Regions from separate parts of the Salinibacterium sp. UTAS2018 genome, predicted to be linked through region 1. Evidence: riboswitches for the same ligand, from Rfam matches in the RefSeq annotation. Region 1 holds a riboswitch; each other region holds the start of a gene.
What was found. Region 1 has a riboswitch for thiamine pyrophosphate ahead of ESZ53_RS04630 (ECF transporter S component). Riboswitches for the same ligand answer to the same signal wherever they lie in the genome.
Positions count from the first base shown of each region.

Region 2: another riboswitch for thiamine pyrophosphate. It lies ahead of thiM (hydroxyethylthiazole kinase); the one in region 1 lies ahead of ESZ53_RS04630 (ECF transporter S component).
Region 3: another riboswitch for thiamine pyrophosphate. It lies ahead of ESZ53_RS13440 (MFS transporter); the one in region 1 lies ahead of ESZ53_RS04630 (ECF transporter S component).

Region 1 is NZ_CP035375.1:971,397-980,972, forward strand. Features, by position in the region: gene ESZ53_RS04625 (ABC transporter ATP-binding protein) at 1-664, opposite strand, end outside; gene ESZ53_RS04630 (ECF transporter S component) at 673-1,305, opposite strand; TPP riboswitch at 1,339-1,447, opposite strand; gene ESZ53_RS04635 (LLM class F420-dependent oxidoreductase) at 1,474-2,400, shown strand; gene ESZ53_RS04640 (DUF3097 domain-containing protein) at 2,448-3,299, opposite strand; gene ESZ53_RS04645 (VanZ family protein) at 3,296-3,739, opposite strand; gene ESZ53_RS04650 (SRPBCC family protein) at 3,841-4,389, opposite strand; gene ESZ53_RS04655 (glucose-6-phosphate dehydrogenase) at 4,386-5,750, opposite strand; gene ESZ53_RS04660 (hypothetical protein) at 5,786-6,412, opposite strand; gene ESZ53_RS04665 (hypothetical protein) at 6,557-6,997, shown strand; gene ESZ53_RS04670 (thioredoxin family protein) at 7,056-7,580, shown strand; gene ESZ53_RS04675 (cytochrome c biogenesis CcdA family protein) at 7,587-8,336, shown strand; gene ESZ53_RS04680 (DUF1761 domain-containing protein) at 8,385-8,804, shown strand; gene ESZ53_RS04685 (DUF1905 domain-containing protein) at 8,865-9,161, opposite strand; gene ESZ53_RS04690 (OsmC family protein) at 9,260-9,576, opposite strand, start outside.
Region 2 is NZ_CP035375.1:261,532-271,107, reverse strand. Features, by position in the region: gene ESZ53_RS01290 (bifunctional hydroxymethylpyrimidine kinase/phosphomethylpyrimidine kinase) at 1-836, opposite strand, end outside; gene thiE (thiamine phosphate synthase) at 833-1,549, opposite strand; gene thiM (hydroxyethylthiazole kinase) at 1,546-2,355, opposite strand; TPP riboswitch at 2,347-2,438, opposite strand; gene ESZ53_RS01275 (MDR family MFS transporter) at 2,716-4,251, shown strand; gene der (ribosome biogenesis GTPase Der) at 4,362-5,882, opposite strand; gene cmk ((d)CMP kinase) at 5,897-6,571, opposite strand; gene ESZ53_RS01260 (prephenate dehydrogenase) at 6,568-7,650, opposite strand; gene ESZ53_RS01255 (pseudouridine synthase) at 7,647-8,420, opposite strand; gene ESZ53_RS01250 (SMC-Scp complex subunit ScpB) at 8,407-9,045, opposite strand; gene ESZ53_RS01245 (ScpA family protein) at 9,035-9,576, opposite strand, start outside.
Region 3 is NZ_CP035375.1:2,812,109-2,821,684, forward strand. Features, by position in the region: gene ESZ53_RS13405 (nitroreductase family protein) at 1-382, opposite strand, end outside; gene ESZ53_RS13410 (zinc ribbon domain-containing protein YjdM) at 565-924, shown strand; gene ESZ53_RS13415 (heme-binding protein) at 1,045-1,533, shown strand; gene ESZ53_RS13420 (Ppx/GppA phosphatase family protein) at 1,601-2,605, shown strand; gene ESZ53_RS13425 (LLM class flavin-dependent oxidoreductase) at 2,602-3,639, shown strand; gene ESZ53_RS13430 (DUF4177 domain-containing protein) at 3,784-3,966, shown strand; gene ESZ53_RS13435 (DUF2165 family protein) at 3,972-4,487, shown strand; gene ESZ53_RS13440 (MFS transporter) at 4,596-5,942, opposite strand; TPP riboswitch at 5,933-6,042, opposite strand; gene ESZ53_RS13445 (iron-containing redox enzyme family protein) at 6,231-7,427, shown strand; gene ESZ53_RS13450 (CDGSH iron-sulfur domain-containing protein) at 7,424-7,630, shown strand; gene ESZ53_RS13455 (PPOX class F420-dependent oxidoreductase) at 7,651-8,040, shown strand; gene ESZ53_RS13460 (VWA domain-containing protein) at 8,329-9,576, shown strand, end outside.

The DNA.
Region 1 (9,576 bases):
CGTCGGCGATGACTCCCCCGCCGGCTGCGAGCACAACGACACGATCGACAACTTCGCTCCACACCGACACGCGATGCTCGACCACGACGATCGTGGCGCCGGTCGCTTCGGCGACCCGGATGACGGCATCCCGAACCTCGGTAACCCCAACGGGATCGAGATTGGCGGTTGGCTCGTCGAGAACGATGAGCCCCGGCTGCATCGCGAGTACTCCGGCGAGCGCTAGACGCTGCTTTTGCCCGCCCGAGAGCGCGCTCGTCGAGCGATCGAGAGCGACGTCGAGGCCGACCTGAGCGAGACTATGGCGCACCCGCTGCCAAATCTCGTCGCGCGGCACACCAAGGTTTTCGCAACCGAAAGCAACGTCGTCACCGACGCGTTCCAGAATCACTTGACTATCAGGGTCTTGAATCACGAGCCCCGTGCGGCCACGAATGGATGCCGGATGCTCGCCATCGACAAGAAGTGAGCCTTCTGACTCACCTTCGTCGTCACCGACTACCCCGGCAAGGGCATGGAGAAAGGTCGATTTTCCTGCCCCGGATTCGCCGAGGAGAAGTACACGTTCGCCCGGTTCAATGCGCAGGTCGAGCCCGCGCACCGCCCACGCGAGCCTGCTGGAGTGGCGCCACCCCCATCCTTCGACGGTGACGCCAGCAGGCACTGTGGGGGTCAGACCCGCTTCGCAATCTCGCGACCGGCACCGAAACGGTTGAGCGCGCCGGTGGCAGCAAGACCACGCGTGGCAAGCCACGAGAGTAATCCGGCGATGAGCATTCCGCCGACGACGCCAGCGATCGCGTAAATGACAATGAAGGGCAGTGCTGAGCCCGGGTACCAGAGCAGCAAGTCGGTGATGACCATGGCGAGTCCTGCTCCGGCGCCGGCCAGAATGGCGCCGCTGACCCGCCAGTTTGCGTAGAGGAACGCAGCGAACACGATCTCGGCGCCCACTCCTTGGGTAATACCGCTGACGAGGGTGAGGATGCCCCACTGATTGCCGATGAGGGCCGAGACCGAGGCTGCGACGACTTCACCATAGATTGCGGCGCCCGGCTTACGAATAACGAGCGCGGTGAGAACACCGGCGAACAGCCAGAAGCCTCCGCCGATCGCTTGGAGTCCCGGGAGCAGCGCCGAAAACGGTGCCAGTGCCGGCGTTGACGCCACGTTCCAGACGACGAAAATCAAGCCGCTCGCGACGCCGATGACGCTGGCCACGACGATGTCGATGACGCGCCACTGAAAGCGCGATCCCAGGGTCGAGGTGGTGGACGAGGGTGAAGATGGTGCTGTTGTGGTCACTTTCGTGCCTTTCACTAGTGAATGGCACGGGTTTCAAGAGTGTCTGCTCCCTGCGCTGGCATGATCCAGATCAGGTTCGACGGTCGAAGCTTGGAGAAGCTCCCTCTCAGCCCGGCTCACCGGACTCCCGTGTTCGCCACCCAGTCTAATCATCAATAGGCTCGGGGTATGGACTTCCGCATCTTCACAGAGCCTCAGAACGGCGCCAGCTACACCGACCAGCTTCTGCTCGCGCAAGCGGCAGAGCAGCTCGGCTTCACGGGCTACTTTCGCTCTGACCACTATCTGACGATGGATGACCGCAACGGTGGCATGCCTGGTCCGACAGATTCCTGGACCACGCTCGCCGGTCTCGCGCGGGAGACCTCAACTATTCGCCTCGGCACGCTCGTCTCGTCGGCGACCTTCCGGCATCCGGGAATTCTGGCGATTCAGGTCGCTCAGGTCGACGACATGTCGGGCGGGCGCATCGAACTCGGTTTGGGCACGGGGTGGTTCGAGCGCGAACACGCCGCCTACGGTATCCCCTTCCCGGCAAAGCGGTTCGGGATGCTCGAAGAACAGCTCGACGTGATCACGGGCATCTGGGGCACCGACCCCGGAAAGACTTTCTCGTATGAGGGCAAGCACTACCAGTTGAGCAACTCCCCCGCGCTGCCGAAGCCCACGCAAGACCCGCTACCGATCATTATCGGCGGCAGCGGCCCGAGCCGTACGCCAGCGCTCACGGCTAAGTTCGCCGCCGAATACAACGCTGGCTTCGCCACTATCGCACCGCTCAAGGAACGCATCGACCGCGTGCATGCCGCGTGCGAGCACTGCGACCGCGACCCATCGACCCTCGTGCTCTCGATAGCCGGAACGACCGCAGTCGGGGCCACTGACGCTCAAATCGACGCTCGCGCAACCGCAGCCAACAGCACCCCCGACGCGTTGCGCCTCGGGGGCTTCGCGGGGACCGCAAGCGAAGTGGTCGACAAGATCTCCGAGCTAAAAGCCCTCGGTTTTACCCGGGTCTACTTTCAGATCATGGACTTTCACGACCTCGACCAGCTCGACTTTCTCGCGCGCGAAGTACTCCCCCAGCTCGACTGAGCGACGGCACATCTGCGAAGCGTTGCGCTCGCTAGCTAGCTAGCTAGCTACGATTCTTGGTCGACCGTAACGAAGTCGATCAAGTGCTCGACGCGGCCCAACAGTTCAGGTTCGAGATCGCCAAAGTTCTTCACTTTCGACAGGATGAACTGCCAGGCGCGCGCGATATCCGCTTGATCGTCATGAGGCCAGCCGAACGCCTCGCAGATGCCGTGCTTCCACTCAATCGTGCGGGGAACGGTGGGCCACGCGGCGATTCCGAGACTCTGAGGTTTGACCGCCTGCCAGACATCCACGAACGGGTGCCCGACTATCAGCGCATACTTGCCGTACTTGCCGCGGCCCACAGCCTCGGCAATTCGACTCTCTTTTGAGCCCGGCACAAGGTGATCAACCAAGATGCCCAGCTTGCGTTCGGAGTTGGGCGCAAAGTCCGCGACAATCTTCTCGAGATCGTCGATACCCCCCAGGAACTCAACGACGACTCCCTCGGCTCGCAGGTCATCGCCCCACACCTTTTCGACGAGTTCGGCATCGTGGCGACCCTCCACATAAATGCGGCTCGCAAGCGCGGTGCGGGCGCGCTGCTCTGGCGCGGCGAAAGAGCCCGACGCGGTCTTGCGAGTAGCCGTCTCACCGGCTTTGGGCACGGGCTTTATTAGCTCGACCGGCACGCCATCGATCAGATAGCCACTTCCCAGCGGGAAGGCACGGGAGCGCCCGCTGCGGTCTTCCAATTCCATGAGGCCGTCGGTGAAGCGCACGAGTGCACCGACGTAGCCGTCGGCAATGACTTCGACGACCATGTCTCGCTCGATCGCAACCTTCGGAAGAACCTTCGGGCCGCGCTGAATACTGAAGTCGGCAAGAACATCGTGGGAATAGCGGTCGTCGGTCACCGCTCGAGGTTAAGCGGTGCCGCCGAGTTGCTGGCGGAGGCGCGACGAGAGGTCGCGAGGTTGGTGGTGGCTTGCGTAGTGCGCGTCGCTGGCCGTTCCGAGTGTTCGCGCCAGAGGGCTACACCCACGGCAGCTGACACTCCGATGCCGGCACCGATACTGGCCAGCAGAATGTCTACGACAGCGGCATAGCCCGCGGGCATCCACACTGTCTGCGCAGCTTCGAGCCACGACGCCGCGACGATGCTAAAGGCGAGTGCTGCCCACCACCGTCGGCGACCGAACATGCCGACGAGAAAGACACCGACCGGAATGAACGCTACGGTCGTCCACAGCCAAAAGCGGCCATCGCTGCCCGGGGCAATCACGAAAGCGAGACTCGCCAGAGCGGCGAAGTACAGCGCTGCTGCGGCAGCCACTGCAAATCTCGATCGGAACATAGAAACATTGTCACAAGCGCATCTCCGCGCAAGTTGTGAGAATGGTGCGTGGAGGGTGTGAACGACGCCGTTTCTTGCAACGATTAGATAACTGGAGCTGACTAACGTGCAGCGAGACGCTCAATCTCCCGAGCGATCGGAGGCAAGACTCGGCGCATGTACCGCCCCCACCACAGTCGTACGATGAGCCACACCGCCCACCGTCGGCCACGCTTGGCGACGAAGGTGTAGCTCCATGAGATGCGCGCACCGTTGATCGTGCTGTCGAAATGCCATTCGGCGCGGGCGCCCGAGACGAGCATCCCGAACAGTCGCTGAAAATCGCTGAGCTCGTAGGCAAACAGCCCGGGAACTTCGGTGTCAGTGATCGTCTCAATGACATAACCACTATCGGAGAGAATCAAGCGGCGAGTGCGGCCGATGGTGTCCCAGTCGCCCGACTGATCCAATACCGCGACAACGGCGGGCAACGGCCCAAACCGCGGATAAAAATCGGTGGGGTCGAGAGGTCCCGAGAGCACGTACGCCTGCTCTGCACTCGCGCGGGTGCGTGCGGTTGCGCGCGCCGTCACACCTCGACCGCCCGTCACACCTCGACCGCCCGTCACGCCCCGACCGCCCGTCACGCCCCGAGCGCCGGTGCCTGTCACGGCCGGCTCCACGATTCGGGGCCGTGCGACCCTGCTGGATACTCCTCGAGGGGAACCCGGTCGTTGCGAAAAGCGTCAAGCACCGGAGCCACAATTCGCCAACACTGTTCGGCAACATCGCCCCGCACCGAGAGCACCGGATCGCCGTCGATGAGTGACGCAATGACCTCGCCATACGCGCTCATCGCCGCATCGCCCAGCGTGGTTGTCAGTTGAGTGCGATCAAGAGTGAACGGGTCGCCCTCGCCGTTCACGATGAGATCGAGCGAGAGCGTTGCAGGCTTGATCGAGATGGTGAGTTTCGCCGGCTCGGCGCTACCCGTGAGGCCGTTCGGCAAATGCGGAACTGGCGCAAAGGTAATCACGATGTCTTGGCGGGAATCGCCCAGAGCTTTGCCCGAGCGCAGCACGAACGGAACTCCCGCCCATCGCCAGTTGTCGATCTCGAAGGTGACTTCAGCGAGAGTTTCAGTGCCAAGCTCCGGGTCGACGCCATTCTCATCGACGTACGCCGGAAGGCGGCGATCGCCAATCGTTCCCGCGGTGTAGCGGGCACGCCGCGCACACGTGCCATCGACCGTTTGCACGCGAGTCGCACGGAGTACCTGCGCCATAGAACCGCGAAGGTCTTCGGAACTCACGCTCGCGGGCGGCTCCATCGCGGTGAGCGCCAGAACCAGCAACAGATGGCTTTGGATCATGTCGACGACGGCTCCAGCACGGTCGTAGTATCCAGCGCGACCTTCCAGAGCGAGAGCCTCATCGAAAATCAGCTCGACCTTCGCCACGTTGGGCGCAGCCAGCAGCGGTTCGAAAACGCGGTTAGCGAAGCGCAACCCCAACAGGTTCAGCACCGTCGATTTACCGAGAAAATGGTCCACTCGAAACACTTGCTCTTCAGGCACGATCGTCTGCAGGATGCGATTGAGAGCGCGAGCGCTCGCTTCGTCACTGCCGAAAGGCTTTTCTAGCGCGAGCACAATGCCTTCGGGCAGTTCGAGCGTCGCGAGCACGGCCACTGCCTTCTGGGCAATAGCAGGAGGCAAGGCGAAATACAGCGCCACGCGGCCGGAACCCGCGGCAATCAAGTCACGCAGTTGATCAGCATCAGTGACGTCGGTTTGCACGTAATGCGCTGCGTTCGCCACAGCGGTGGCCGCGGGCGAAACTGAGGCGTCGAAGGACTGTGTCACTCGGGAGCGCCAGGCTGCGTCATCCATTTCTTGGCGATCAGCGCCGATCAGCGTTAGCGACTGTGCCTGGTCGCTCGCCAGAAACGACGCCAGCCCGGGCAAAAGGAGTCGGGAAGTCAGGTCGCCGCCCGCTCCCAAGATGATCAGTGTGTCAATGCGTGCCATCATCATGCACTCTCTGCTCGGTGCCGCTGCACGGCGTATTACTTCGAAGGGGTGGTGCCAGTATCTCCAGCGGCGCTCGACTTTTGCTGGGGAGCAACGGCGGTTGCAGATGCTGTGGCGGTAACCCCGGCAAATCGTGAGGCGGACCCGCGGCGTGACCACGCCATCCACCACCACACAAGAGCACCGACGACAGCGGAGCCGACAACGCCTACGACGGGACCAAGGAACACAGCACCGCCCACCGCAGAGTCAGTCGCTTGCGCGGCAATCGTCAAGTACGCCACAAAGAGCGGAACATCGAGCAGAGCAACGATCCCGAGCGATTGAAAGGTGATCTGCCACGGTTTACGCACGGCACCGCGCGTGAGCAGAAAGATGCTTGCGAAGGCCGCGAGAGCGACCAAGAGCAACGCCACGATTGCGATCACGATGATCACCGTGCCGATCACGCTGCTGGTGTTGCGGATGAAGTCGGCCACGACAGGGACGTCACCGAAAAGCCCGCTCACACCGTTCGCTGTTCCACCGAGCAGCAACGTGAGGCCCCCGCCGAGCGCGACGAACCCGAGCATGAGCCAGCCCACGGAGAAGAGGGCGTGAGCCACCGCACCGGCGACAAGAGAATAGCTTCGCTGGGCACTGGTGAGCTGGGCCTTTTGCATGCTTCGACGTTAGCGCAGGGCGGTGTCAGACCGCGAGAAACCGAGCGATCCGACTCGACACGAAAAAAGAGTCGTGACACCAAAACGCGGGTGATTTGGGCGCTTCGTGGGACAAAGAGGCGTTCGACTCGCTACGGTTTGGATATGAAATCGTGGAGAGACGCGCTCAACGCCGAGCAGCAGGCTGACGTTGATCGAATTCTCGACTCGTCGCTCACTGTGGCGCGCAAGCATTTGAGCCATGCCAGCGAGTTCATGACGTTCGCTCTCGTAACCGACGCCTCAGGCCGTGTACTGGAGATGTCTGCCGACGAAGCGCTCAAAAAGAAGCACTTGGATGCCCACGCTATGATCGCGCAGACCGTGACGCAGTTGCGTCAAATGGCTGCTATCGCACGCTGCAGCGCGATCATTTCGAACACGCGAATTGCCTCTCTCAAGTCGGACGCCATCGAAGTGCGCATCGAGCACAAAGCGGGCGCCGCGCTGATGGTTTTGCTCCCGTATACGCGAGCCAGATTCACAGGTGCGCTAACTTTCGGCGATCTCAAGCTGTATTCGCACACTCCTGAAATCTGGGGATAGTCCCAGAAATTTCTCGGGAGGCGGAACATTATCCGTTCCGCGTGCGTTACTGGATGGCATGAACAAGCGAATCCTCGCGGTCATCGTTGCTCTTGCCGTCATTGTCATTGCAGCCGTTTCGATCGTCGCAGTCCAAAACTCGAACGACTCCGCTGACAGCACGGCATCCGTTGGCGGTTCCGCAGCCTCCGAAAGCTCGAGCGAACCTGACGCTCCTGAAGGCTCGGAGACCGAGGCCAGCACTGACGACAGCGCTGCGATTGCTAACGATGGCGGTGGCGATTACGTCGACTACAGCCCGAGCGTCATTGCGGATGCCGATGGCCGCGTCATCCTGTTCTTCCACGCCACCTGGTGCCCGCAGTGCGTTTCTGCTGACGGCGACATCACGGCGTCGGGTGTTCCTTCAGGGATCACGATTGTGAAGGTCGACTACGACACCAATCAAGATCTGCGTGCCGAGTACGGCGTAACGCAACAGACGACCTTCGTCGAGGTCGATTCCAGCGGCACTAAGGTTCAGGACAACTTCGTTGCCTATGCCGACCCATCGTTGAACGCTGTTCTCACCGCGCTCAACTAGGTCGCGATGCTCAGCCTGATTCTGCTCTCCTTTGTTGCGGGAGTTCTTACCGTCGCGGCCCCGTGCGTGCTGCCCCTGCTACCCGTCATCGTCGGCGGTTCGATCGCCCGCACGAGTAGCGACTCGACCGTGGCTGAGCGTCAGTGGTTCCGCCCGGTCGTTATCGCCGTGAGCCTCGCTGGCTCCGTCATTCTCTTCACTCTGTTGCTCAAGGCAACGACGGCACTGCTCGGGATTCCACAGTTGGTCTGGCAGATCATCGCTGGCGGCATCCTGATCATCTTCGGTCTCACGCTGGTATTCCCGGCGCTCTGGGAACGTTTCATGATGGCCACGGGCATCCAAAACCGCACTAACGCCGTGATGAATCGCTCGTACTCGCGCGGCGGTCTCGGTGGCGACGTGATGCTCGGCGCTGCTCTCGGCCCGACGTTCAGCAGTTGCTCCCCCACCTACGCGTTGATTCTGGCGACGGTGCTTCCTGTCTCGTTCGGCGAAGGCCTGCTGTACATCGTGGTCTACGCGCTCGGTCTCGCGATCGCTCTTTTGATGATCGCGTTTTTGGGCCAAGCCTTCGCGCGCAAGTTGGGCTGGCTTGCCAACCCGAACGGTGTCTTCAAGCGCGTAGTCGGCATCATCCTGCTCGTCGTCGGCCTTGCGGTGATTCTGGGCCTCGACAAGCAATTTCAGAGCTACGTTCTCGAGCAGGGCTGGTACGACCCGATCCAACGATTCGAAGAAAACATCACCGGCTAGTCGCCGCGAGAGTAGGCTTCGGGCACTCGTTCGCAACCGGAGGTTGTCATGGTTCCCGAAATTAACTACATCGCGGTCATCCTCGCGACTCTCTCCAGCATGATCGTCGGCACCATCTGGTATTCGCCGCGCGTTTTTGGCAACTACTGGATGAAAGCCGCGGGTATCACACCGAGCGGAAACGCGGCAGATGCGCTCCGTCCCATCGTCGTCACCGTCATCGTGAGCTTCATCACCGCCTGGGTACTCGCGGGCGCAGCATTCATCGCCTTCGACTTTTACGGTGGCGGCTTCTTCGTGAACACACTGCTGACGAGCATCGTGCTGTGGGGCGGATTCACGGCCGCTCGTTTCATCACGCATGATCAGTTCGATGGCCGCCCGAACGGCCTTACGGTGCTCAACGTGAGCCACGAGTTCGTCACCATTGTTGTGATGGCGTTAATTATCGGAGTCTGGCCCGCGTAACCTCCGGGCCACCCGCCCGACGGCGCGGTGTTGCCATCGCTCTGCGGCCTGCGCAGGAGGCTAGATCAGCTGAATCGTAACCTCGGCCGTATCGCCGGCTTCTAAGCCTTCAGCGTGCCGCACAGCGATCTTCACGGGCAAAAAGTAGCTGTCTTCGAGGCTGCTATCGGGAAAGATTGAAGTGGTCCACGTGGTCGCGCCAACCGTGACCTCGACCGCGATGGCACCGAAGCCCCGCGGGGGTGACGGAATCTCCTTGATGTCGACTCCGACATCCGGCGGCACCTGAAGAAAGTGCACACTCGGCTTCGACGCCCACGGTGTGAGCTCAGAGGTGAATTCGAATGCCGGTTTCATATCCCGAGGCTACTCGTCAATGCTGCGGTTAACAGAAAATCGACCGGCAGCCTGAGCTACCGGTCGATCATGTCCGAGGGCATCATCATGGGGTGCCGTTAGCCCTTGACCACCTGCGTGGTGATGGAGGTGGGGTTAGCAAAGAGGTCGAGTACCGGGCAGTGAGCGTCAACGGCATCGCGCAGCTCGTCGTAGCGTTCCTGCGATTCCGGACCAGTAATGGTGGCGTACAGGCGAATCGCTCCGAATCCGTTGCGGACGTTCTTGTCGATGCCAAAGAGGCCACGAACATCGAGGTCGCCCTCGGCCTTGACGGAGATGTCATCCACTTGGATGTCGAGCGCCTGAGCGTAGAGGCGAAAGACCACTACCTGACACGCGATCAGTGCGCCGAGCGCAATCTCTACCGGGCTGG
Region 2 (9,576 bases), 710 kb from region 1:
GCACCGGCACGGATGCTCTCGCTCAACCACCGCTTCGATTCCCCCACCGCGGCAGCCCAATCGCCGGTCGCCGCAATGCGCGTCGCGAGCGCACTCGAGAGCGAACAGCCCGTTCCGTGCGTGTTCGTGGTCTCTAGACGGATGCCGGCAAACTCAGTCACGACCGGTTCGTTCCCGAAACGAGCATCCACGAGCGCATCCGGAGCCTCAGCTCCGCTCAAGTGACCACCCTTGGCTAGTACGCGCACCCCGTAGGAGGCAGAGACTCGCCCCGCCTGCGCCAGCACCTCGTCCCAGGTCTCGGCGGCAGGCTCTCCCGCAATAATCGCGAGCTCGGGAATGTTCGGCGTCACCAGATCGCTGACCCGCACGAGTTCGCGCAGCGCCAGCTCAGCTTCGGTATCCAGCAGGCGATCCCCACTCGTGGCGACCATCACTGGGTCGAGCACAATGAGCGGTGGCTTCACCCGCGCCAGCCACTGCTGCACGACAGCGACGACCTCGGGAGTGCCAAGCATCCCAATCTTCACCGCATCGATCGTGACGTCGTCACTGACGGCATCCAACTGCTCTTTCAGAAACGAGGCCGGCGGCACATGCACGCCACTCACGCCCTGCGTGTTCTGGGCCGTCAGCGCCGTGATCGCCGCCATGCCGTAGCCGCCATTGGCCGCGATCGACTTGAGGTCAGCCTGGATGCCGGCCCCACCCGAAGGATCGCTTCCGGCGATGCTCAGTACTCGCGGTACGCGCACGCCACTCGTATCAGCACCTGCACCCGCACCAACGCCTGAACTCACACTCACGTTCTCTCCCATACCCGCAACGTCACTCACGCCGTCTCCCCCGCTCGAACTCCAGCCCACGCTGCGGCGAGCGCCCGTGCTGCTTCTCGCGGATCGGCCGCCCCACAAATAGCGGACACCACCGCAGCACCGTCAGCACCAGCGGCCCGTAACAACGGAAGATCCTCAAGCCCAATACCGCCAATAGCAACAGTCGGCAGTTTGCTGACTGCGACGAGCTCGGCCATGCGGGCATGTCCCAGAGCATCCGGAGCATCCTTCTTGGTCGTCGTCGGGTTCAGCGCACCAATGCCGACGTAGTCCACCCCGGCCGAGCGCACCCCCGCCGCAAACAGCTGGTCCTCGGTAGAAGCGCTCAATCCGACAATGGCATCCGGCCCGACAAGGGCTCGAACTGATGACACGGGCAAGTCGTTCTGCCCCACATGCACTCCGGCCACTTTGGCACCCATCTCGCGGGCCGCCAGGTACACGTCGACACGGTCATTGACGAGCACGGGCACCTTTCGGGCCACAGCAGTGGAAACCCTCAGGACGATGTCGAGAAATTCGTGGGCGGGAGTGTCCTTCTCGCGAATCTGCACGACGGTGACTCCCCCGGCGACGGCCTCATAGACGAGGTCGACAAGGTCATGTCCGGCCGCGCGGGCCTGGGCTGAGTCCGTCACGAGATAGGTCGAGAGGTCGAAGCTCTCGCGAAAACCGTTGCCTACCGCTCTCCCGTTCTCTCGCACGCCGCTCACGCGATCACCGCCCGTTCTGCAATGTCGTCTACTGACACTTCGCTCAGTGCGTCCAGCAGAGCCACAGCGAAGCTTCCCGGCAATGCCGAACGCTCTGCCGCGAGATCAGCCGCTACCGTGTACACGCTCGTCGCCGCTACTGCCGCGGTCAACGCATCCGGAGTCACCGCCGCAAACGCCGCCATGATCGCTCCAAGAGCACAGCCGCCACCCGTCACCTTCGTCAGCACCGGATGCCCGTTGGTCAGTCGCACAACACTCACGCCATCGGTCACGAGGTCAGTCGCTCCCGATACCGCGACAGCGCCGCCGGTCACCCGCGCGAGCATCTGCGCGGCGGTGAGTGCGGCATCCACACTGCTCGTGCTGTCGACACCCCGGCCGCCGGCACCAAGCTCGGCGAGCGCCAAAATCTCGGAGGCATTGCCCCGCACAATCGACGGCCCCAGATCACGCAGTCGATACGCCAACGGAGTCCGCACGGGCAGAGCACCGATAGCCACGGGGTCGAGAACCCACGGCGTTCCCGCAGCGTTGGCGGCCGGTGCTGCCTCCAGCGCCGCGGCGCGCTGCTCTTCACGACAGGTACCGAGATTGATGAGCACTCCGGACGCCACCCCCGCGAACATACCGGCTTCTTCCGGAATATCCACCATGGCCGGCGCCGCTCCGACAGCGAGCAGAGCGTTAGCGGTGAAGCCCACCACCACACTATTGGTGATGCACTGCACGAGCGGCGATGTCGATCTCACCGCCTCGAGCGCGTCTTGGGTGGCGGTCAAAAAGTTTGGTGGCGTACGCGACATGCACGACATCCCTTCGCTAGTTCTAACTAGATCAGGTTCGACGGGTGTGTTCTCAGCCCCGCAGGGCACCCCGTGTCACAAGTTGTGCCTCCACGATAGCGGTTCACGCGGATCCTCGGGCAGTGGTACTGCGCCCACCTCAGTAGCCCACTCCTGGACCACTTCCCACCCGCATACCGCCTGCTTATGCCCCGCATCCGCCGCGCCGTGAGCCGGTTTGCCGCCGACTCCACGCAATCGGGATTATTTTGCTGTCGGATGTCGTTGCACTGAGCAAGAATAAAGATGACGACTGATTTGTGCGCCCTTTCGACCCCGGCTGCTGCTTCGTCCTACCGCTTGAGACACGACAGGATTTTCATGACCAGCACCGCGCCGATTACCGGCAGTATTCCCCTCGCCCCACCCGGAGCGAGCTCATCGTCGAGCTCTGCGGCGGGCGCCGTCGACAACAGCGGTCGCAACCGTCTCGTCATCGCGCTCATGCTCGCGGCAACCTTCGTGGTGTTCCTCAACGAGACGTCGCTCGTCGTTGCCATCCCCCGCATCATGGAAGACCTCAAGATCGAGCCGAGCACCGCGCAGTGGTTGTCAACGTCGTTCATGCTTACGATGGCGGTAGTGATTCCGATTACCGGATTCCTTATCCAACGCTTCACGACCCGCAGCATCTTCATCGCTGCCATGACGCTCTTCACCGCGGGCACACTTCTGGGCGCGATCGCCCCCACCTTCGCGATCCTCATCGTCGGTCGCGTCGTTCAAGCCTCGGGTACGGCCATCATGCTGCCGCTTCTCATGACCACCGTCATGACTCTCGTCCCCCCGGCCACCCGCGGTAAGACGATGGGTAACGTCTCGATCGTCATGTCGATGGCTCCCGCCGTCGGCCCGACCGTCGCCGGTCTCGTCCTGGCCGTCTTCGACTGGCGCTGGGTTTTCATCGTCATGATCCCCATCTCGGTCACCGCACTCATCCTCGGCATCACCAAGGTGCGCAACGTCACGGATCCCCGCAAGGTGTCGATCGATGTACCCTCGGTCATCCTCTCCGCCGTCGCCTTTGCGGGACTCATCTACGGCCTCTCCAGCCTCGGCGAATCAGCCAGCGGAGAGGTGCTGGTTGCCCCCGCTATCCCCATCGCTGCCGGAGCCATCAGCCTCGCGCTATTCATCATGCGCCAGCTCACGCTGCAGAAGACCGACAGTGCACTGCTCGACCTTCGCACTTTCGCCGCCCCCGGGTTCGCGATCTCGATCGGCCTCATGATGGTCATGATGGCCGCCCTGTTCGGCACCATCATCCTGCTCCCCATGTTCACTCAAGACGTGCTCGGCCTCGAGCCCATCCAGAGTGGCCTTCTCGTGCTGCCCGGTAGCCTCATGATGGGAATTCTCGGACCGATTGTGGGCCGCCTCTACGACAAAGTTGGCCCGCGCCCGCTCATGATCCCCGGTGCCATCGTCGTGAGCGCCGCCCTCTGGAGCTTCACGATGCTCTCGGAGAACAGCTCGCCGTTCATGGTCGTCGCCATTCACGTTCCCATGAGCATTGGCCTGGCCTTCATGTTCACGCCGCTCTTCACGTCGGCACTGGGCAGCCTCAAGCCGCATCTGTACTCACACGGAAGCGCCACCATCGGCACTGTGCAGCAGCTCGCGGGCGCCGCCGGTACCGCGCTGTTCATCGCGCTGCTCACCGTGCAGTCCGTCGCGCTGGCCGCCGAAGGGGCACCCGATACCGAGGCTCTCGCCGGGGGCGTTCGTCTCGCCTTCATGGCCGGCGGAATCATCTCGCTGTTCGCGATCGTCGCCACGTTCTTCGTCAAGCGCAACGACGCCGAGGTTGACGCCGAGGCGGATGCCGACGCGAACGTCGCACCGGTCGCACACTAACGCTCGAGCGTGAGCGGCAGCCCACCGGCATCCGCTCACGCGCTGGTTAACGCCAAACGGCGAGTCACTCTCCCAGGAGAATGACTCGCCGTTTAGTCGTTACGCCGAACCTACTTGCGCTTGCGCTTCTCACGCACACGCATGTTGACCTGGATGGGGCTGCCATCGAAGCCGAAGATCTCGCGCAGTCGACGCGTAATGAATCGACGGTACTGCGGGTCCAAGAATCCGGTCGTGAAGAGCACGAACGTTGGCGGGCGGCTCGATGCCTGCGTACCAAAGAGGATGCGCGGCTGCTTGCCACCACGAAGCGGGTGAGGGTGCTCCTGCGTGAGTTCAGCCAGAAGCGCGTTGAACTTACCGGTCGCAATGCGGGTATCCCACGACTCCAACGCCAGCTCGAGAGCCGGAACCAGCTTCTCCATGTGACGACCGGTCTTGGCCGAGATGTTTACGCGAGGAGCCCACGCAACGTGCGCGAGGTCCTTGTCGATTTCACGCTCGAGCAGGTCGCGACGTTCGTCGTCGAGAAGGTCCCACTTGTTGAAGGCCAGAACGAGCGCACGGCCCGATTCGAGCACGAGGTCAACAATCTTGAGGTCTTGAACGCTGAGCGGCTGGCTCACGTCGAAGATCACAACGGCAACTTCAGCCTTTTCCAGTGCGGCACTCGTGCGCAGCGTGGCGTAGAAATCTGCACCCTGGGCAAGAGCAACACGACGGCGGATGCCGGCGGTGTCGACGAAGCGCCAGAACTTTCCGCCGAGCTCGATCTGCTCGTCGACCGGGTCGCGAGTCGTGCCCGCGAGTTCGTTGACAACAACGCGCTCTTCACCGGCGGTCTTGTTGAGAAGGCTCGACTTGCCCACGTTCGGGCGACCGAGGATAGCAACGCGGCGCGGGCCACCCACTTCTTCCTTGGCTACATTCGAGATCTTCGGCAGCACCGTGAGCACGTGGTCGAGAAGGTCAGCAACACCGCGGCCGTGAACGGCGGATGACGGCCACGGCTGACCGAGGCCGAGGCTCCAGAGCGACGCGGCATCCGATTCCTGATGAACGTCGTCAACCTTGTTGGCAACCAAAATCACGGGCTTGTTAGTGGCGCGAAGCATGCGCACAACGTGCTCGTCGGTCGAGGTGGGGCCAACCGTGGCATCCACTACGAAGAGAACAGCGTCGGCGAGGTCGATAGCGATCTCAGCCTGGGCAGCAACCGAAGCGTCGATGCCCTTAGCGTCGGGCTCCCACCCACCGGTGTCCACGATCGTGAAGTGACGGTTGTTCCACTCGGCCTTGTAGTTCACGCGGTCGCGAGTAACACCGGGGGTGTCCTCGACAACGGCTTCACGACGACCGATGATTCGGTTAACGAGAGCCGACTTGCCGACGTTCGGGCGACCAACGATCGCGAGAACGGGCAAAGCGGGAAGGTAGTAGATGGCATCCGGGTCGTCGGATGCAGAATCCAGAACCTGAATGTCATCGTCGTCGAGGTCGTAGTCGCTCAATCCGGCGCGAAGGGCGGAGGTGCGCTGGGCAGCCTCTTCTTCGTCCATGCCGGAAAGTCGCTCGACGAGATCCGGGTTCAGCTCGGGAAAATCGTCTGCGGCGGGCGAATGATCGGCCATGGGTAGTCCTTTGTTTACATACTGGAGCGAACGAAACTCGCGACGGCCGTCACGGTTTGATCGAAGTCAAGATTGGTGGAGTCAATGGTGATGACTCCATCGGCGGCGTTCATGAAGTCCACGACTTTGGAGTCCTGCGCATCTCGATAACTGAGTTGTTGCGCCGTTGTCGCGCTCGATTCTCCGGAGAGTTCAGCCGCACGACGTTCCATCCTAGCTTCTTCGCTGGCTGTGAGCAGAATTCGCGCTTGAGCATCCGGTGCCACCACCGTCGTGATGTCTCGTCCTTCGACCACAATTCCGGGTTTTTCGCTGCCGGCAATGATGCTGCGGAACAGGTCGACCATGTACTGACGCACCTCGGGAACCCGGGCGATGTTCGAGACAACCCCGGTGATACGAGGTTCGCGGATGTCGTTGGTCACGATCTCCGAGTCGACCTTCACAAAGTAGTTGTCGGGGTCGATACCGATGGAGTACTCGAACCGCGGGAGCGTTTCGATTACGTCACTGGGGCCCAGGGTGTCTACACCGCGCTCGAGGCAGTGCAGCGCGAAACCGCGGTACGCGGCACCGGTGTCGAGATAGTCAAAACCAAGTTCGCGAGCGGTGGCCTTAGACACACTCGACTTTCCGCTGCCAGCGGGGCCATCCACAGCCACAACAACAAACGACGGATTCTTATTCACGCGAAAGCCCCTGCAATCTTCCAACCGCGAGACGAGAGCTCGCGGGCCAATGTGCTTTTTTTCTCCGGCAGTACCGAGATCTCAGCCAGACCAAATTGTGCGCCGGGTGAGTGTTCCAGCCTCAAGTCTTCCATGTTGACATCGGCCTCGCCGATTTCGGTGAGTAGGCGGGCAAGCTCACCGGGCTTGTCATCCACCATCACGACGAGTTGGCTAAAGCTCTTGCTCGTTCCGTGCTTGCCGGGAATTCGTGCCACTCCAGCATTACCACCTGCCAGCACTTCGGCGAGAGCGCGGCGTGAACCCGGTGCATCCGGATTTTCAAGGGCGGTGATCGCGCCGCTGAGTTCGCTCTGCAGTTCCCGAAGAATCTCTGCGACGGGGCCAGCATTCGCGCTCAAAATCTGAACCCACAGTTCCGGGGCACTTGAAGCAATGCGAGTTGTGTCGCGCAGCCCCTGACCGGCGAGGCCTACAGCCTCGTCGGAAGCGTCGGCCAAACGGTGAGCAAGCAGACTGGAGACGATCTGCGGCACATGCGAGACCAAAGCCACCGCATCATCGTGCTCCGATGCCGACATCAGCACCGGAATCGCGCCCAGCTCGATCACGAGATCTTCGACCGCTCGACGGTTAAATGGCGTCCCACGGCCAATCACCCAGGGGCGACCAATAAACAGGTCGGCGCGCGCCGAAATAGCGCCACCACGTTCGCGTCCCGCTAGCGGATGAGAACCAACAAAACGATCAAGATCGACACCGAGGGCGATGAGCTCGTCCAACACGGATACCGCGACGCTCGCGACATCCGTCACCGTGGCTTGCGGCCACGCCATGAGTTCGCGCGCGACAACCTCTGCCGTGACGTCGGGCGGAACCGCCACGATCACGAGCGTGGGCTTATCGTCCGCCTGCGGTGCACGACCAGCGCCGTAGTCGATGGCGAGCGTCGCGTTACTGCGCGACGCATCGTGCAGAATCACGTCTACACCCTTGGCCCGCAAGCCGTGGCCGATGCTGGCACCGAGCAGCCCCGCACCAACGATGCGAACTTGCCCGGTGATGCGGCCTAGATTCACGAGCGCTCCTCGGCGTCACGGGCGATCGTCAAAACCGCACCCAGCTCCACCTTGGTGAGGTTACGAGTCTTGCCCACTCCAAGACTTCCGAGGTTGAGCGGACCGAACTGGCGACGAACGAGTTCGACAACGGGGTGGCCAGCGGCCTCCATCATCCGTCGCACGATGCGGTTGCGGCCCGAGTGAAGGGTGAGCTCAATCATGGACTCGTCGTTCACGGCGCGGCCGATGACGCGAGCCTTGTCGGCGGCGATCACTCCGTCTTCGAGCTCGATGCCCTTGGTGAGTTGCGAGACTGTTTGAGCGCTCACTACACCTTCAACCTTGGCAATGTAGGTCTTCGTAACACCGAACGAGGGATGCGCGAGCACGTGCGCGAGTTCGCCGTCGTTGGTAAGCACGATGAGTCCAGACGTCTGCACGTCGAGACGGCCCACGTTGAAGAGTCGCTCGTCGTAGTTGCCGGTGAACTGCTGCAGGTCGGCGCGACCGCCCTCGTCTGCCATAGAGCTCACGACGCCAACAGGCTTATTGAGCATGACGTAGCGCTTGGTGGTGTCGAGCTGAATGGCTGAGCCATCCACCGTGACGCGGTCGGTCGGCTTGACGCGGCGACCAGCTTCTTCGACAACCTTGCCATTGACCGCAACACGGCCCTGGTAGATCAAATCTTCTGACACCCGGCGGGAGGCAACTCCTGCCGCGGCCATTACTTTTTGAAGGCGTTCGCCCTCGGGGTGAGTGGCGCCTGCGCCATTAGCGTTGTTCATCAAAACCGTCCGAACCATCAGATAAAAGTGGCGAGATGGGAGGCAATTCGGCAATGGAGTTGATCCCCAATTGCACGAGCATGAGCTCCGTTGTTTCGTAATGGATGGCGCCCGTCTCGTTGTCGGTAAACGCCTCCGTAATAAGTCCTCGGCTCAGCAGTGTACGCACTACTGAGTCAACATTCACCGCGCGCACGGCAGCAATTGCCCCACGACTGATCGGTTGCTTGTACGCAATCACTGCGAGAGTCTCCAACGCGGCCTGACTCAAGCGCGACGGATTCTGCGTATAAACGAAGTCTCGCACCGCCGCGTCGTAGTCGGCGCGCACGTAGATGCGCCAGCCACCGCCCACTTCGCGAAGCTCAAAACCACGACGGGGGCCCGCGCCTTCGCCGTCAAAATCAGCCCGCAGCGCGGTGATCGTCTGGCGGATCGCGGCCACGGGAGCGTTCAGCGCGGTCGCCAGGCTCACGATGCTTTGCGGCTGATCGGCCACCATAAAGATCGCTTCAAGGCCGCGAGCGAGATCAACAACGGGGCCGGCGGCGAGTTCTTCTGCTGTCGGCTCGGTGTCGGGCTGCTCGGTGGGCAGATTTTCAGTCGTCGCGGTGTCAGTTTCCATAATCAGCTCCCAGATTAGCGAGGCTATCGTCTGACCAGTGTTCCGCTGTCCAACGGACGGTGAGTTCGCCCAAGGGTTCGATCTGCTCGAACGCCACGTTCGAGCCGCGATACAGCTCCAGCACCGCCAAGAAGCGGGCAATGACCACGCCCTTGAGCTCGGCGCCGGCGATGAGCTGACGGAACGTCATCGGCTCCCCCGCGCGCAACAGCGCGACGACGTGCGCCGCCTGCTCTCGGATGCTGATGAGCGGGGCGTGCAAATGGTCGAGCCCCACGCTCGGAATCTCTCGCGGCGTGAACGCCAGCGTCGCGAGGGCAGCAAAATCATCGAGGCTGAGGGTCCACACGAGCTCGGGAGTTTGAGTGCGGTACTTCTCCTCCAAACGAACTGACCGAACCGTCCGCGTGGCTTCAACCTCAAAGTGCGAGCCAAACCAGTCACTGGCCTGCTTGAAGGCGCGGTACTGCAACAGGCGAGCGAAAAGCAGGTCACGCGCTTCAAGAAGGGCAAAGTCTTCGGCGTCTACGA
Region 3 (9,576 bases), 1.2 Mb from region 1:
CGTGGCTCTGAGCCTGAACTGTGAAGTAGGCAACGGCCTGGCCGAGGTCGTACGATGCCATGGCCTGCGCCCGGCCCTCTTCATTGTGGTGCTCGGCAACGAACACAATCAGAGCGGATGCGGAGGGAGCCCACGTCTGGTTGAAGCCACTGAGGGTTGCCACGATTGCCTCGTGCTGCGCGGTGCCACGGCGGGCGATAACGACGCGCCACGGCTGGCTGTTGTAGGCCGAGGGCGCCCAACGAGCAGCCTCGAGAGCGTTCTGCAGTGCCGCCTCATCGAGAGGTGCGGTGGCGTCGAAGTGGCGGGGGCTCCATCGCTCGGCGAGCACATCAAGAATGGGGGAGTCGGTCGCGGCGAGGCGGTCGTGAAGCACGGTCATGGAGAGGGCCTTTCAAGAGCTGAACGGAGTCGATCTGCGATGTCGCTGGATGCAACCGTGCTCTGGCTGAACCTATTCCGAGATTGCGAACCAATCTACGACCGCGCGATCGCGTAAAATTGACGATCAGCGACTAGTTCAGCGCTGCGTCAGCCCGATTGGCGCCTAGCCGAAAGTGCCTTATGTCTGACGCTCTGCCTCTCTGCCCGAATTGCTCCAGCGACCTCGCCTACGAGATGGGCTCGCTGCTGGTGTGTCCCATGTGCGCGCACGAGTGGTCGCCGAGCGAAGCGGATGCCGCTGCCGAAGCCGAGCAGAACGCATCCGTCATCAAGGACGCGTTCGGCACGCCACTCGCCGATGGCGACACGGTGAGCATCATCAAGGACCTCAAGGTCAAGGGCAGCCCCACGTCGATCAAGGTCGGAACGAAGGTGCGCAACATCCGCCTCGTCGATGGTGTTGGCGACCACGACATCGACTGCAAAGTTGACGGTTTCGGCCAGATACAGCTCAAGTCGAGCGTCGTCAAAAAGGCCTAAGCCTGAGATTGCGTGCTCGAGATCGCATCCGGGTTGTCGCGCGCGCAGCACGTGCGTCGCAGGCCCGCCGCACGGCGAACCGTCAGGCTCGTCCAAAGCCCACAGGCGTAGGGTGACGGCATGACCGAAAAGCAGCCGTACACCGTGATTTCTGAGCATGATGGTTACGAAGTGCGGCTGTATCCCGCGCACATTCTGGCGCAGGTCGAGGCCGATGGGTCGTTTTTCGAAGCCGGCAATCAGGGCTTTCGCCCGCTCATCCGGTACATCAGTTCCTCCAATATTTCGATGACCGCGCCGGTTATTCAAGCGCCGGGCGAATCGAAGAAGTACACGGTGAGTTTCGTGATGCCGGCGGGCGCGACGAGCGTTCCTGCTCCGCGCGACGCCACCGTGCGCACCACCGATGTACCCGAACAGCGGGTGGCCGCTCGCCGATTCAGCGGCGGCTCCAACGAAGAGAAGTACCAACAGAATGCGGATGCTCTGCTTGCCGCCCTCATGCGTGACTGCGTCGCGCCCCAAGGTGCCGTGTACTTCGCTCGCTATGACCCGCCGTGGAAGCCGGGATTCTTGAAGCGCAACGAAGCCCTCGTCGTCGTTCGCTAGCCCCACCCGCTAGCCGCGCCCGCTAGCCCCACCCGCTAGCCCCACCCACCGCACTTCAGGAGAACCCATGACTCGCGTCGCTGCCATCGATTGTGGAACCAACTCGATCCGCCTGCTCATTGCCGACCTCGACGGCCACGGTGGACTCACCGATGTCGTGCGCACCCTTGAAGTGGTGCGCCTGGGGGAGGGCGTCGATCGAACAGGCATGTTCAGCCAAGGTGCCCTTGATCGTACGCTCGCGGCCGTGCGTCGCTACGCCGAACTGTGCAGTGAGCACGGCGCCGAGCGCATACGGTTCGTTGCGACCTCTGCCACGCGGGATGCCGCCAACCGTGCCGAGTTCACCGACGCGGTCTTCGCGATTCTTGGTGTGCCGGTCGAAGTGATTCCCGGAACAGAAGAAGCCGCCCTGTCGTTCCGCGGCGCGCTCACGGCGCTGCCCGCATCCGACCCTGACGGCGCCACCAGTACCGCACCGGCACCCCAACACCTCGTCGTCGACCTCGGCGGCGGCTCCACAGAACTCGTCATCGGTGGCCACATCCCCGAAGCGGCATATTCGATGGATGTCGGCTGCGTGCGACTGGCGGAACGCAACATCACCACCGACCCGCCCTCCGATGCAGAACTCGACGCCATCCGCAGCGATGTCAGCGCGGCTCTCGATTTCGCGACGGCGACGGTCGATCTCTCGAAAGCCACCGAAGTCATCGGTGTCGCCGGCACCGTCACGACAATCACCGCGCATGCCCTCGGCCTCACCAGCTACGACCCCGTCGCGATCAGCGGCAGCCGGCTGCCCCTCGCAGTGGTGCTCCGATCCTGCGAAGCGCTCACCCTCATGCCCCGCGCCGAACGCGAAGCGCTGCCCTATATGCACCCCGGTCGCGTCGACGTGATCGCCTCGGGTGCCGTCATCTGGGCTACCGTACTGCAGCGAGTGGCGGACGCCGCGACTGCAGTGGGCCACCCGCTCGAGTGGGTCACGACCAGCGAGCACGACATCCTCGACGGTGTCGCCCTCTCGCTCGGGAATAGCGTGAACGAGCCACCGGTTTCGCCCGTATGACGAAAATCGGGTTCCTCTCCTTCGGGCACTGGCACGACGTCGAAGGGTCGCGCACCCGCACCGGGGCTGACGTGTTGCTGCAGGCAGTGGAACTTGCCGTTGCGGCTGAAGAAGTTGGCGTCGATGGAGCGTACTTTCGAGTGCACCATTTCGCGCGTCAGCATGCATCGCCTTGGCCGTTGCTCGCCGCGGCGGCTGCCCGCACTAGCACCATCGAACTCGGTACTGGCGTCATCGATATGCGGTACGAGAACCCGCTAGCGATGGCGGAGCTCGCTGCGCAAACAGATCTCATTTCCGCGGGGCGGCTACAGCTGGGCATCAGTCGAGGCTCACCCGAAACAGTGATGGACGGATGGCGCGCGTTCGGTCATACGCCGGCAGCAGGCGAGAGTGATGCCGACATGGCGCGCACTCACACGGACAAGTTTCGCCGTGCGATCGACGGCGAAGGGCTCGCTCCCGGCAACCCTCTGATGATTGGCACGAGCGCTCTGCAGCCGATTCAACCGCAAGCGCCCGGACTCAACGAACGCATCTGGTGGGGCGCAGGTACTCGTGCCACAGCTACTTGGACGGCTGAGCAAGGGATGAACCTGATGAGTTCCACGCTTCTCACCGAAGACACCGGAGTTCCCTTCGATGAGCTGCAGGCCGAACAGATTTCGATGTTCCGCGAGGCGTGGGCGAGTGCCGGTCACGACCATGCGCCACGGGTCTCCGTGAGCCGCAGCATCCTGCCCATCATTGACGATGAGACCGAGTACTACTTTGGTATCCAGGGGCAGGTCGAGCAGCGCGATCAAGTAGGCATGCTCGGCGGTTCCCGCTCGCGTTTTGGCCGCTCCTATATTGGAGCACCCGACGTCATCGCCGCCGAGCTTGCGCGCGACGCGGCGGTTCAGTCGGCCGACACCCTGTTGGTAACCGTGCCCAACCAGCTCGGAGTCGAGTTCAATACGCGTATCCTCGAGGCGCTCGTGAAGCACGTGATGCCCGTAATCGACGCCGAGGTTGCGCCCTCGATCGCGTAGATCTCCACCGGTGCTCGCTGAGCGGCCTCACCTCAACTCTGAAGTGGTCTACTTCCTATAATCAACTTTGATTACGGGGCAATGTTGGCGCTAGAGTGACGGCGAGATCTGCGGTCGGGCGTGAGCGAACTGTGAAGGTAATTTATGCGTAAATACACATTTGTCAGCGTGCCTATTAGCCGCCGCCGAGAGGGCCTCTCGCAGGCTGAGGACTATCAGGAGATAATCCGCACTCACGCAGCGGACGGTTGGAAGTTCGTCCAGGCGATCTCGTTCGAACAACACGTCGATCCTCGCATCGACCTCGTATTTACACGGAAAGACTAAATTTCATGAAGCACCCTCTTCGCCTTCTTCAGGCTCTCACTCTGTTCTTAGCAGGCACCTTTGGGCTGTTCGTTTTCGCGGGCAACTTGATGGACTACGACTCCAACTTCCAGTTCGTTCGTCACGTGCTCTCAATGGACACCACCTTCGAAGGCAACGCGCTCATGTGGCGGGCTATTGAAAGCCCAGTAATCCACCACATCGCCTACATCGGCATCATCATCGCCGAGGGCCTCTTTGCGGCCCTCGGCGTCATCGGCGGTGTGAAGTTGTTCCGCCTTCGCGACGCATCCGTTGCCGCGTACGACAAGGCGCGCATCTGGGGCTACGCCGCGTACGGCCTGGGGTTCCTCATCTGGTTCGTCGGGTTCATCATCGTCGGTTCCGAGTGGTTCGCCATGTGGCAGTCGTCAATCTGGAACGGCAAGGACACCGCGATGGGCATCAGCACGCTCTGGGCCGGCTTCGCTGTGCTCCTCGCCATGAACGAGCCCGCTCCGGTTGCCGAGAGCAGCAAGTAACAGCAACTAACTCTGGACCGTCCGGATGCCGGTCGCGCGAGTATTACTCGTCGCGCGACCGGCATGTGGGCGGTCTTCGCTTATTTCCGCACTGCACGGGGCGAAGGTCTACGTGAGCGCCGAGCCGCTAGCGTCCAAATCAACCCGCGCCGTCTCGGGCCCGAGGAACGCCCCGACTGCGATCAACACTCCGCCGAGCGCGAGTAGCGCAGCCACGGCACCCTGCTGTCCGAGCACACTCTGCAGCGCGGGCAAGTAATAGGGATACAGCGCCGGGATCACAATCGACAGGCTGTACCCCACGCCATACCCGCTCGCCCGCACCGCGGTGGGGAAGCGCTCGACCAAGTACGCGCCGACTGGCCCGTACGCCGACACCGTTACGACTTGCAGCACGACGATTCCCAGCACGAGTTGCCCAAGACTGGGGGCCGCAAACACTGCAAGAAAGGCGAGCGGCCCGCCCACAGCGGTCAGCACCCCGAATCCCATAAAGAAACGCCGCCGCCCGGTGAACGTCGAAAGATGCCCGCACGCTGCCATAGTGAGAGCGGATGCCGCGGTGCCGATCATCATCGCGAATGACAGTGCTCGGCCATCCAGAGCACCGCTCGCACCCAACGCCCCCGCGCCGGAACCAAGCTGCCCGGCCAGCACTGGAATCGCCATGTTCGTGAGCAACCAGAGCCCGCTCATCATGATGAACACCTGCCAGAGCGCACGACGGTGGCGACCCACCAGAATTTCTTTCAGCGGATTCGCGCGCTGCACCGGTCGTTGCCATTGCGGCGATTCCTCGACGCGCGCACGGTAGTAGAACAGCATCGTGAACGCGAGCAGTGATCCAAGCACGAAGAGCGTTCGCCAGCCCCACTGGTTATAGGCGGCGGCATCGAGCACGCTCTGCAGCACGAACACCAGGCCCGCGATCGAGGCGTTGGCCCACGGCGACATCCACATGATGAGCCCGCTCACGAGTCCCCGTCGTTCGGGCCGCGACCACTCCATGGCGAGCGGGATCGCGGAGGTGTATTCGCCGCCGAGGAAGATGCCGCCGACAAACCGCAGCAGCAGAATTGCGGCCAGAGTTCCACCGCCCAGCACGGTGTGATCGGGAACGAGCGCGATCAGCAGCGTCGTGAGGGCAACACCGAGCAGGGCAACTTTGGTGGTCGCGGTTCGCCCAATGCGGTCAGAGATCGACCCGAAGATCGCGGCACCGACGGGCCGCCCCAGAAGAGTCGCGACGAAGATCAGCCCCGCGTTGCCGATGAGGTTGTCCGAACCAAAGAGCTGGGCGGATGCCGGGGCCAGCGCGATGACCGGCAAGAAGATATCGAACTGGTCGACATAGTTGCCGAAGATGCCGCCGCGCACCGCACGTCGAGTGCCGAGTGGTGGCTTGGTTGCGACAGCGATGTTAGACGCACCAGCGTGCGAGTGAGATGAAGCCATAGACCGTTCTTCCTTCGCCGGCATTACCCGGTAGGTTCAACGGTCGAAGCTGCGTCAGCTTCCTCTCAGCCCGTGCCAGCGGGCTCCCGTGGGGACACGCAACAACTTAGCATCTGCCACTAGGCCGCCCAGTTGAACGTTCTCAGTGAGCTTACTGAGAAATATTTGGGAGCCCGGCAATTGCGTTGACGACCGTGTGCGCTGTTGGCAATATTGGTTCACTCACGAAGTTGATCAGGCAATTTGGGTGCCTGATCCGAAGACTTCGGATGAACTGGAGAGGTCATAATGCACCCCACGGAGAACTCTCCCGCGCGCGATGCTGTTCCCCACAATGGAGGAGCTCACGACGCAAACAGCGCCACGCGACTGTGCGAGAACTGGCATGACGAAGAAATCGAACCGCGCGGGCCTATTAGTTCGCTGCTGATCCCTGCGTTCGCCAGCGCGTCGGCACCACACACCATTGAGGGGCTCGCCGACGAAGTTGCTGCAGCCATCGCGAGCGGGCGCGACCTTATTCGCGACGACGACGTGCAACTCGCTCTCTACCTTCTCTACGGTCTGTATTACGGCAGGGTCGTCGACAACGGCGATCAGTGGGAGTGGCACGTCGATACCATTGCGGCCCGGCTAGATCTAGAGCGGGCTTTCGAAGCCCAGCTTCGCGCTCTGGTTCCCGCTTCCGAACTTCCTAACGCCGCCGCCGAAGACGTGGCTCAAGCGCTTTTCGCTCTCACGGCGCCTGATCCGGATGCGGGGCCAAGCCTCTCGCGCCACGTCGCGAAAAACCTCACTCAGGAACAAGCTGTCGAGTTCATGGTGCAGCGCTCGATCTACACGCTGAAGGAGGCTGACCCACACTCGTGGGCGATCCCGAGGCTGACAGGGCGCGCGAAGGCGGCGCTCGTCGAGATCCAAGCTGACGAATACGGCAATGGTCGACGAGAACGGATGCACTCAGAGCTGTTCGCGCGCTCGATGCGTGGCATTGGTCTCGACTCGCGCTATGGCACGTACGTGAACTTCGTCCCGGCCATCACGCTCGCCTCCTTCAACATGATTTCGCTGTTCGGTATGAACCGTCGTCTCCGCGGCGCCATCGCCGGGCACCTGGCCGCGTTCGAAATGACGTCGTCGATCCCCAACGGACTTTACGCTCGCGGCTTCCGCCGTCTTGGTTTCGATGAGAACGTCACCGAATACTTCGACGAGCACGTTGAAGCGGATGCCGTGCACGAGCAAATTGCCGCCCGCGACCTCGCGGGTGGGCTTGCCGAAAGCGAACCTGCGCTGCTCAGCGAGATCTTCTTCGGAGCGCGTGCGTGCCTGCTTATCGATGATTGGGTGGGGGAGCACATTCTCGAATCGTGGGTGGCTGAGAAATCGTCCCTGCGTAAGCCGTTCCCCTTTGAGGCGGTGCTGGCCGGCCGCGACGAAGGCGAGGAGAGTTCGGCGGGCGCTGAGGTGGGGGCAGGCCGATGACGGCTTCAGGCAACACAGACGACGTCGAAATCACGGCGTGCACGAACGGTCCGCTTCTAGTGCGTGGGGAGATCGACCTTCGCTCGGCCGATGGCGAACCTATCGAGCAGGTCCGCAATACGGTCGCCCTCTGTCGGTGTGGCGTATCGGCGATCAAACCGTTCTGCGATGGCACCCACAAGCTCATCAATTTCAAGGCTTAGCGCCGCGGGATAATGGAGTCATGACCGCCGCTAACTTTTCCACGCTCGCCGCCGAGACTTACGTTTTGGTCACCACGTTCCGCAAGTCGGGGGAGCCGGTGTCGACTCCGGTCTGGGCGGTGGGCGTCGGCGATCGATTGCTGGTGACGACGGCGCCCTCGTCGGGCAAAGTAAAACGCATCCGCCACACCTCGCGAGTGGAGATCACTCCGTGCGACATGCGCGGCAATGTTTCTGAGGGTGCAATTGCGGTGCGAGCGACGGCCGCAATTCGCAATGACGAAGCGACGTTGGATGCCATGGATGCCGCTCTGAAGCAAAAGTACGGTGCCAAGTACGCGGCCATTCGTCTCGCACAAAAAGTTCGTGGCACCGCAGGGCAATCCGTGGCGGTCGAAATCCGTCTTTAGGATCGCTGATACCGGCGCACAGCGCTGGCGGGAGGTTGCGCGCACGGGAACAAGCGGCGCCTTAAGCGCTCGCGAATGGCGGAAAACTTCGTAACTCTTTCTTGCTCATTCGTCTGATTTCGAGCGTGTTTTTGTGGGTTGCCTCAGTTTTTCGTCGCAAAAGTGAGAAATTCCTGTGCACACCCGTTTCATTGACGCGAAATTGTGTCAGTATTGTATAAGCCCCCGAAAGGGGGTCAACTCTTGGTTCCCCCGAAGCTGAGAGCACCCGTGATCGATGGAGTTCCCGTGACCCGACCTCGCCACCGTTCCAGAACGCTCAAATCCTGGTTTATACGTGCAAGCACCCCTGTCCTCGCTACCCTGCTCACCCTGTCCCTCGCTGGCGGTGGGGCGCTCGTCGCGCTCGCAGCTCAGAACAAGCTCGATGATTTCGTCGCTCAAACTTTCGGCTGCCCGAACGCCACCGAGCTCGCGGTAGTGACCGATCCCACTATTTCTTCGACCGTTCAGACGGTGGCCAACGCTTTCAACGCGGAGCATGTCGGGCAGTGTCTGGCCGTGAAAATCGTCACCCAGAATTCTGCTGACACCGCCGCTTTGCTCGCCTCCGGAACCTCAACCGGTGCGGATGCGTGGATCCCCGATTCGCACGTCTGGCTCAACCGGGTAGAGAGCACAGCGACAGCGCTCGGCCGCGAAGTGCCCGCGACGCAGGAGTGGGACTCGATCGCCACGAGTCCGCTGGTACTCGCGACCCCGGCCGTCAAGGTCGCAGAGTTCGAGGCTGCCGAGGTGGGATGGGGAGCCATCCTTGCTGGCCGCTATCGCACGCTGCTTCCCGACCCTGAGTCATCCGCATCGAGCATGATCGCGCTGGCGACCCTCAACGACCTTTCGGCGGAGGGCGACCCGAGCGACTTTGACCAGGTTCTCACCAACCTTGGGCGGTCCATTCCCGACTCGACAAAGGCTGCGTTTGCCGAGCTCCAAATCTCGGACTCACGAATGGTCGCTCTCGCTACTGAGCGTGAGATCGTCGAACACAACGCATCGAATCCCGACGAGCCGCTCGTCGCGCTGTACCCCGCTGAAGGAACAGTCGCCCTTACCTACCCCTTCGTCGTCGTCGAGAACTCGACTGTCACCGAGGTCGAACTATCACGAATGACCGACGAAGAGCGCGCTGCCGTCGAGGATACAGAGACGACGCGCACGACTCTGCTTGAAGAGTTCGCAGACCTTGTTCGCGGTTCCTCGCAGGTTCTTAATGCGGAGGGCTTTCGTGACAACGCGGGAGAGGGCGAGATTCTCGCCTCGGGCGTGATCGCGGCCCCGGTCGAGACGAAGAGCGTTGGAGATACTGATGAACTCGTCAGCATCCTGCGTAACTGGAACGCGCTGAACCTGCGCTCGCGCATCCTTACCGTCGTCGACGTTTCGGGATCCATGCTCGAGCGAGCATGGGATGGTCAGCGCCGCATCGAGATGTTCCAAAACTCGGCAGAAGATGCATTCAGCACGCTCTCCGAAGAT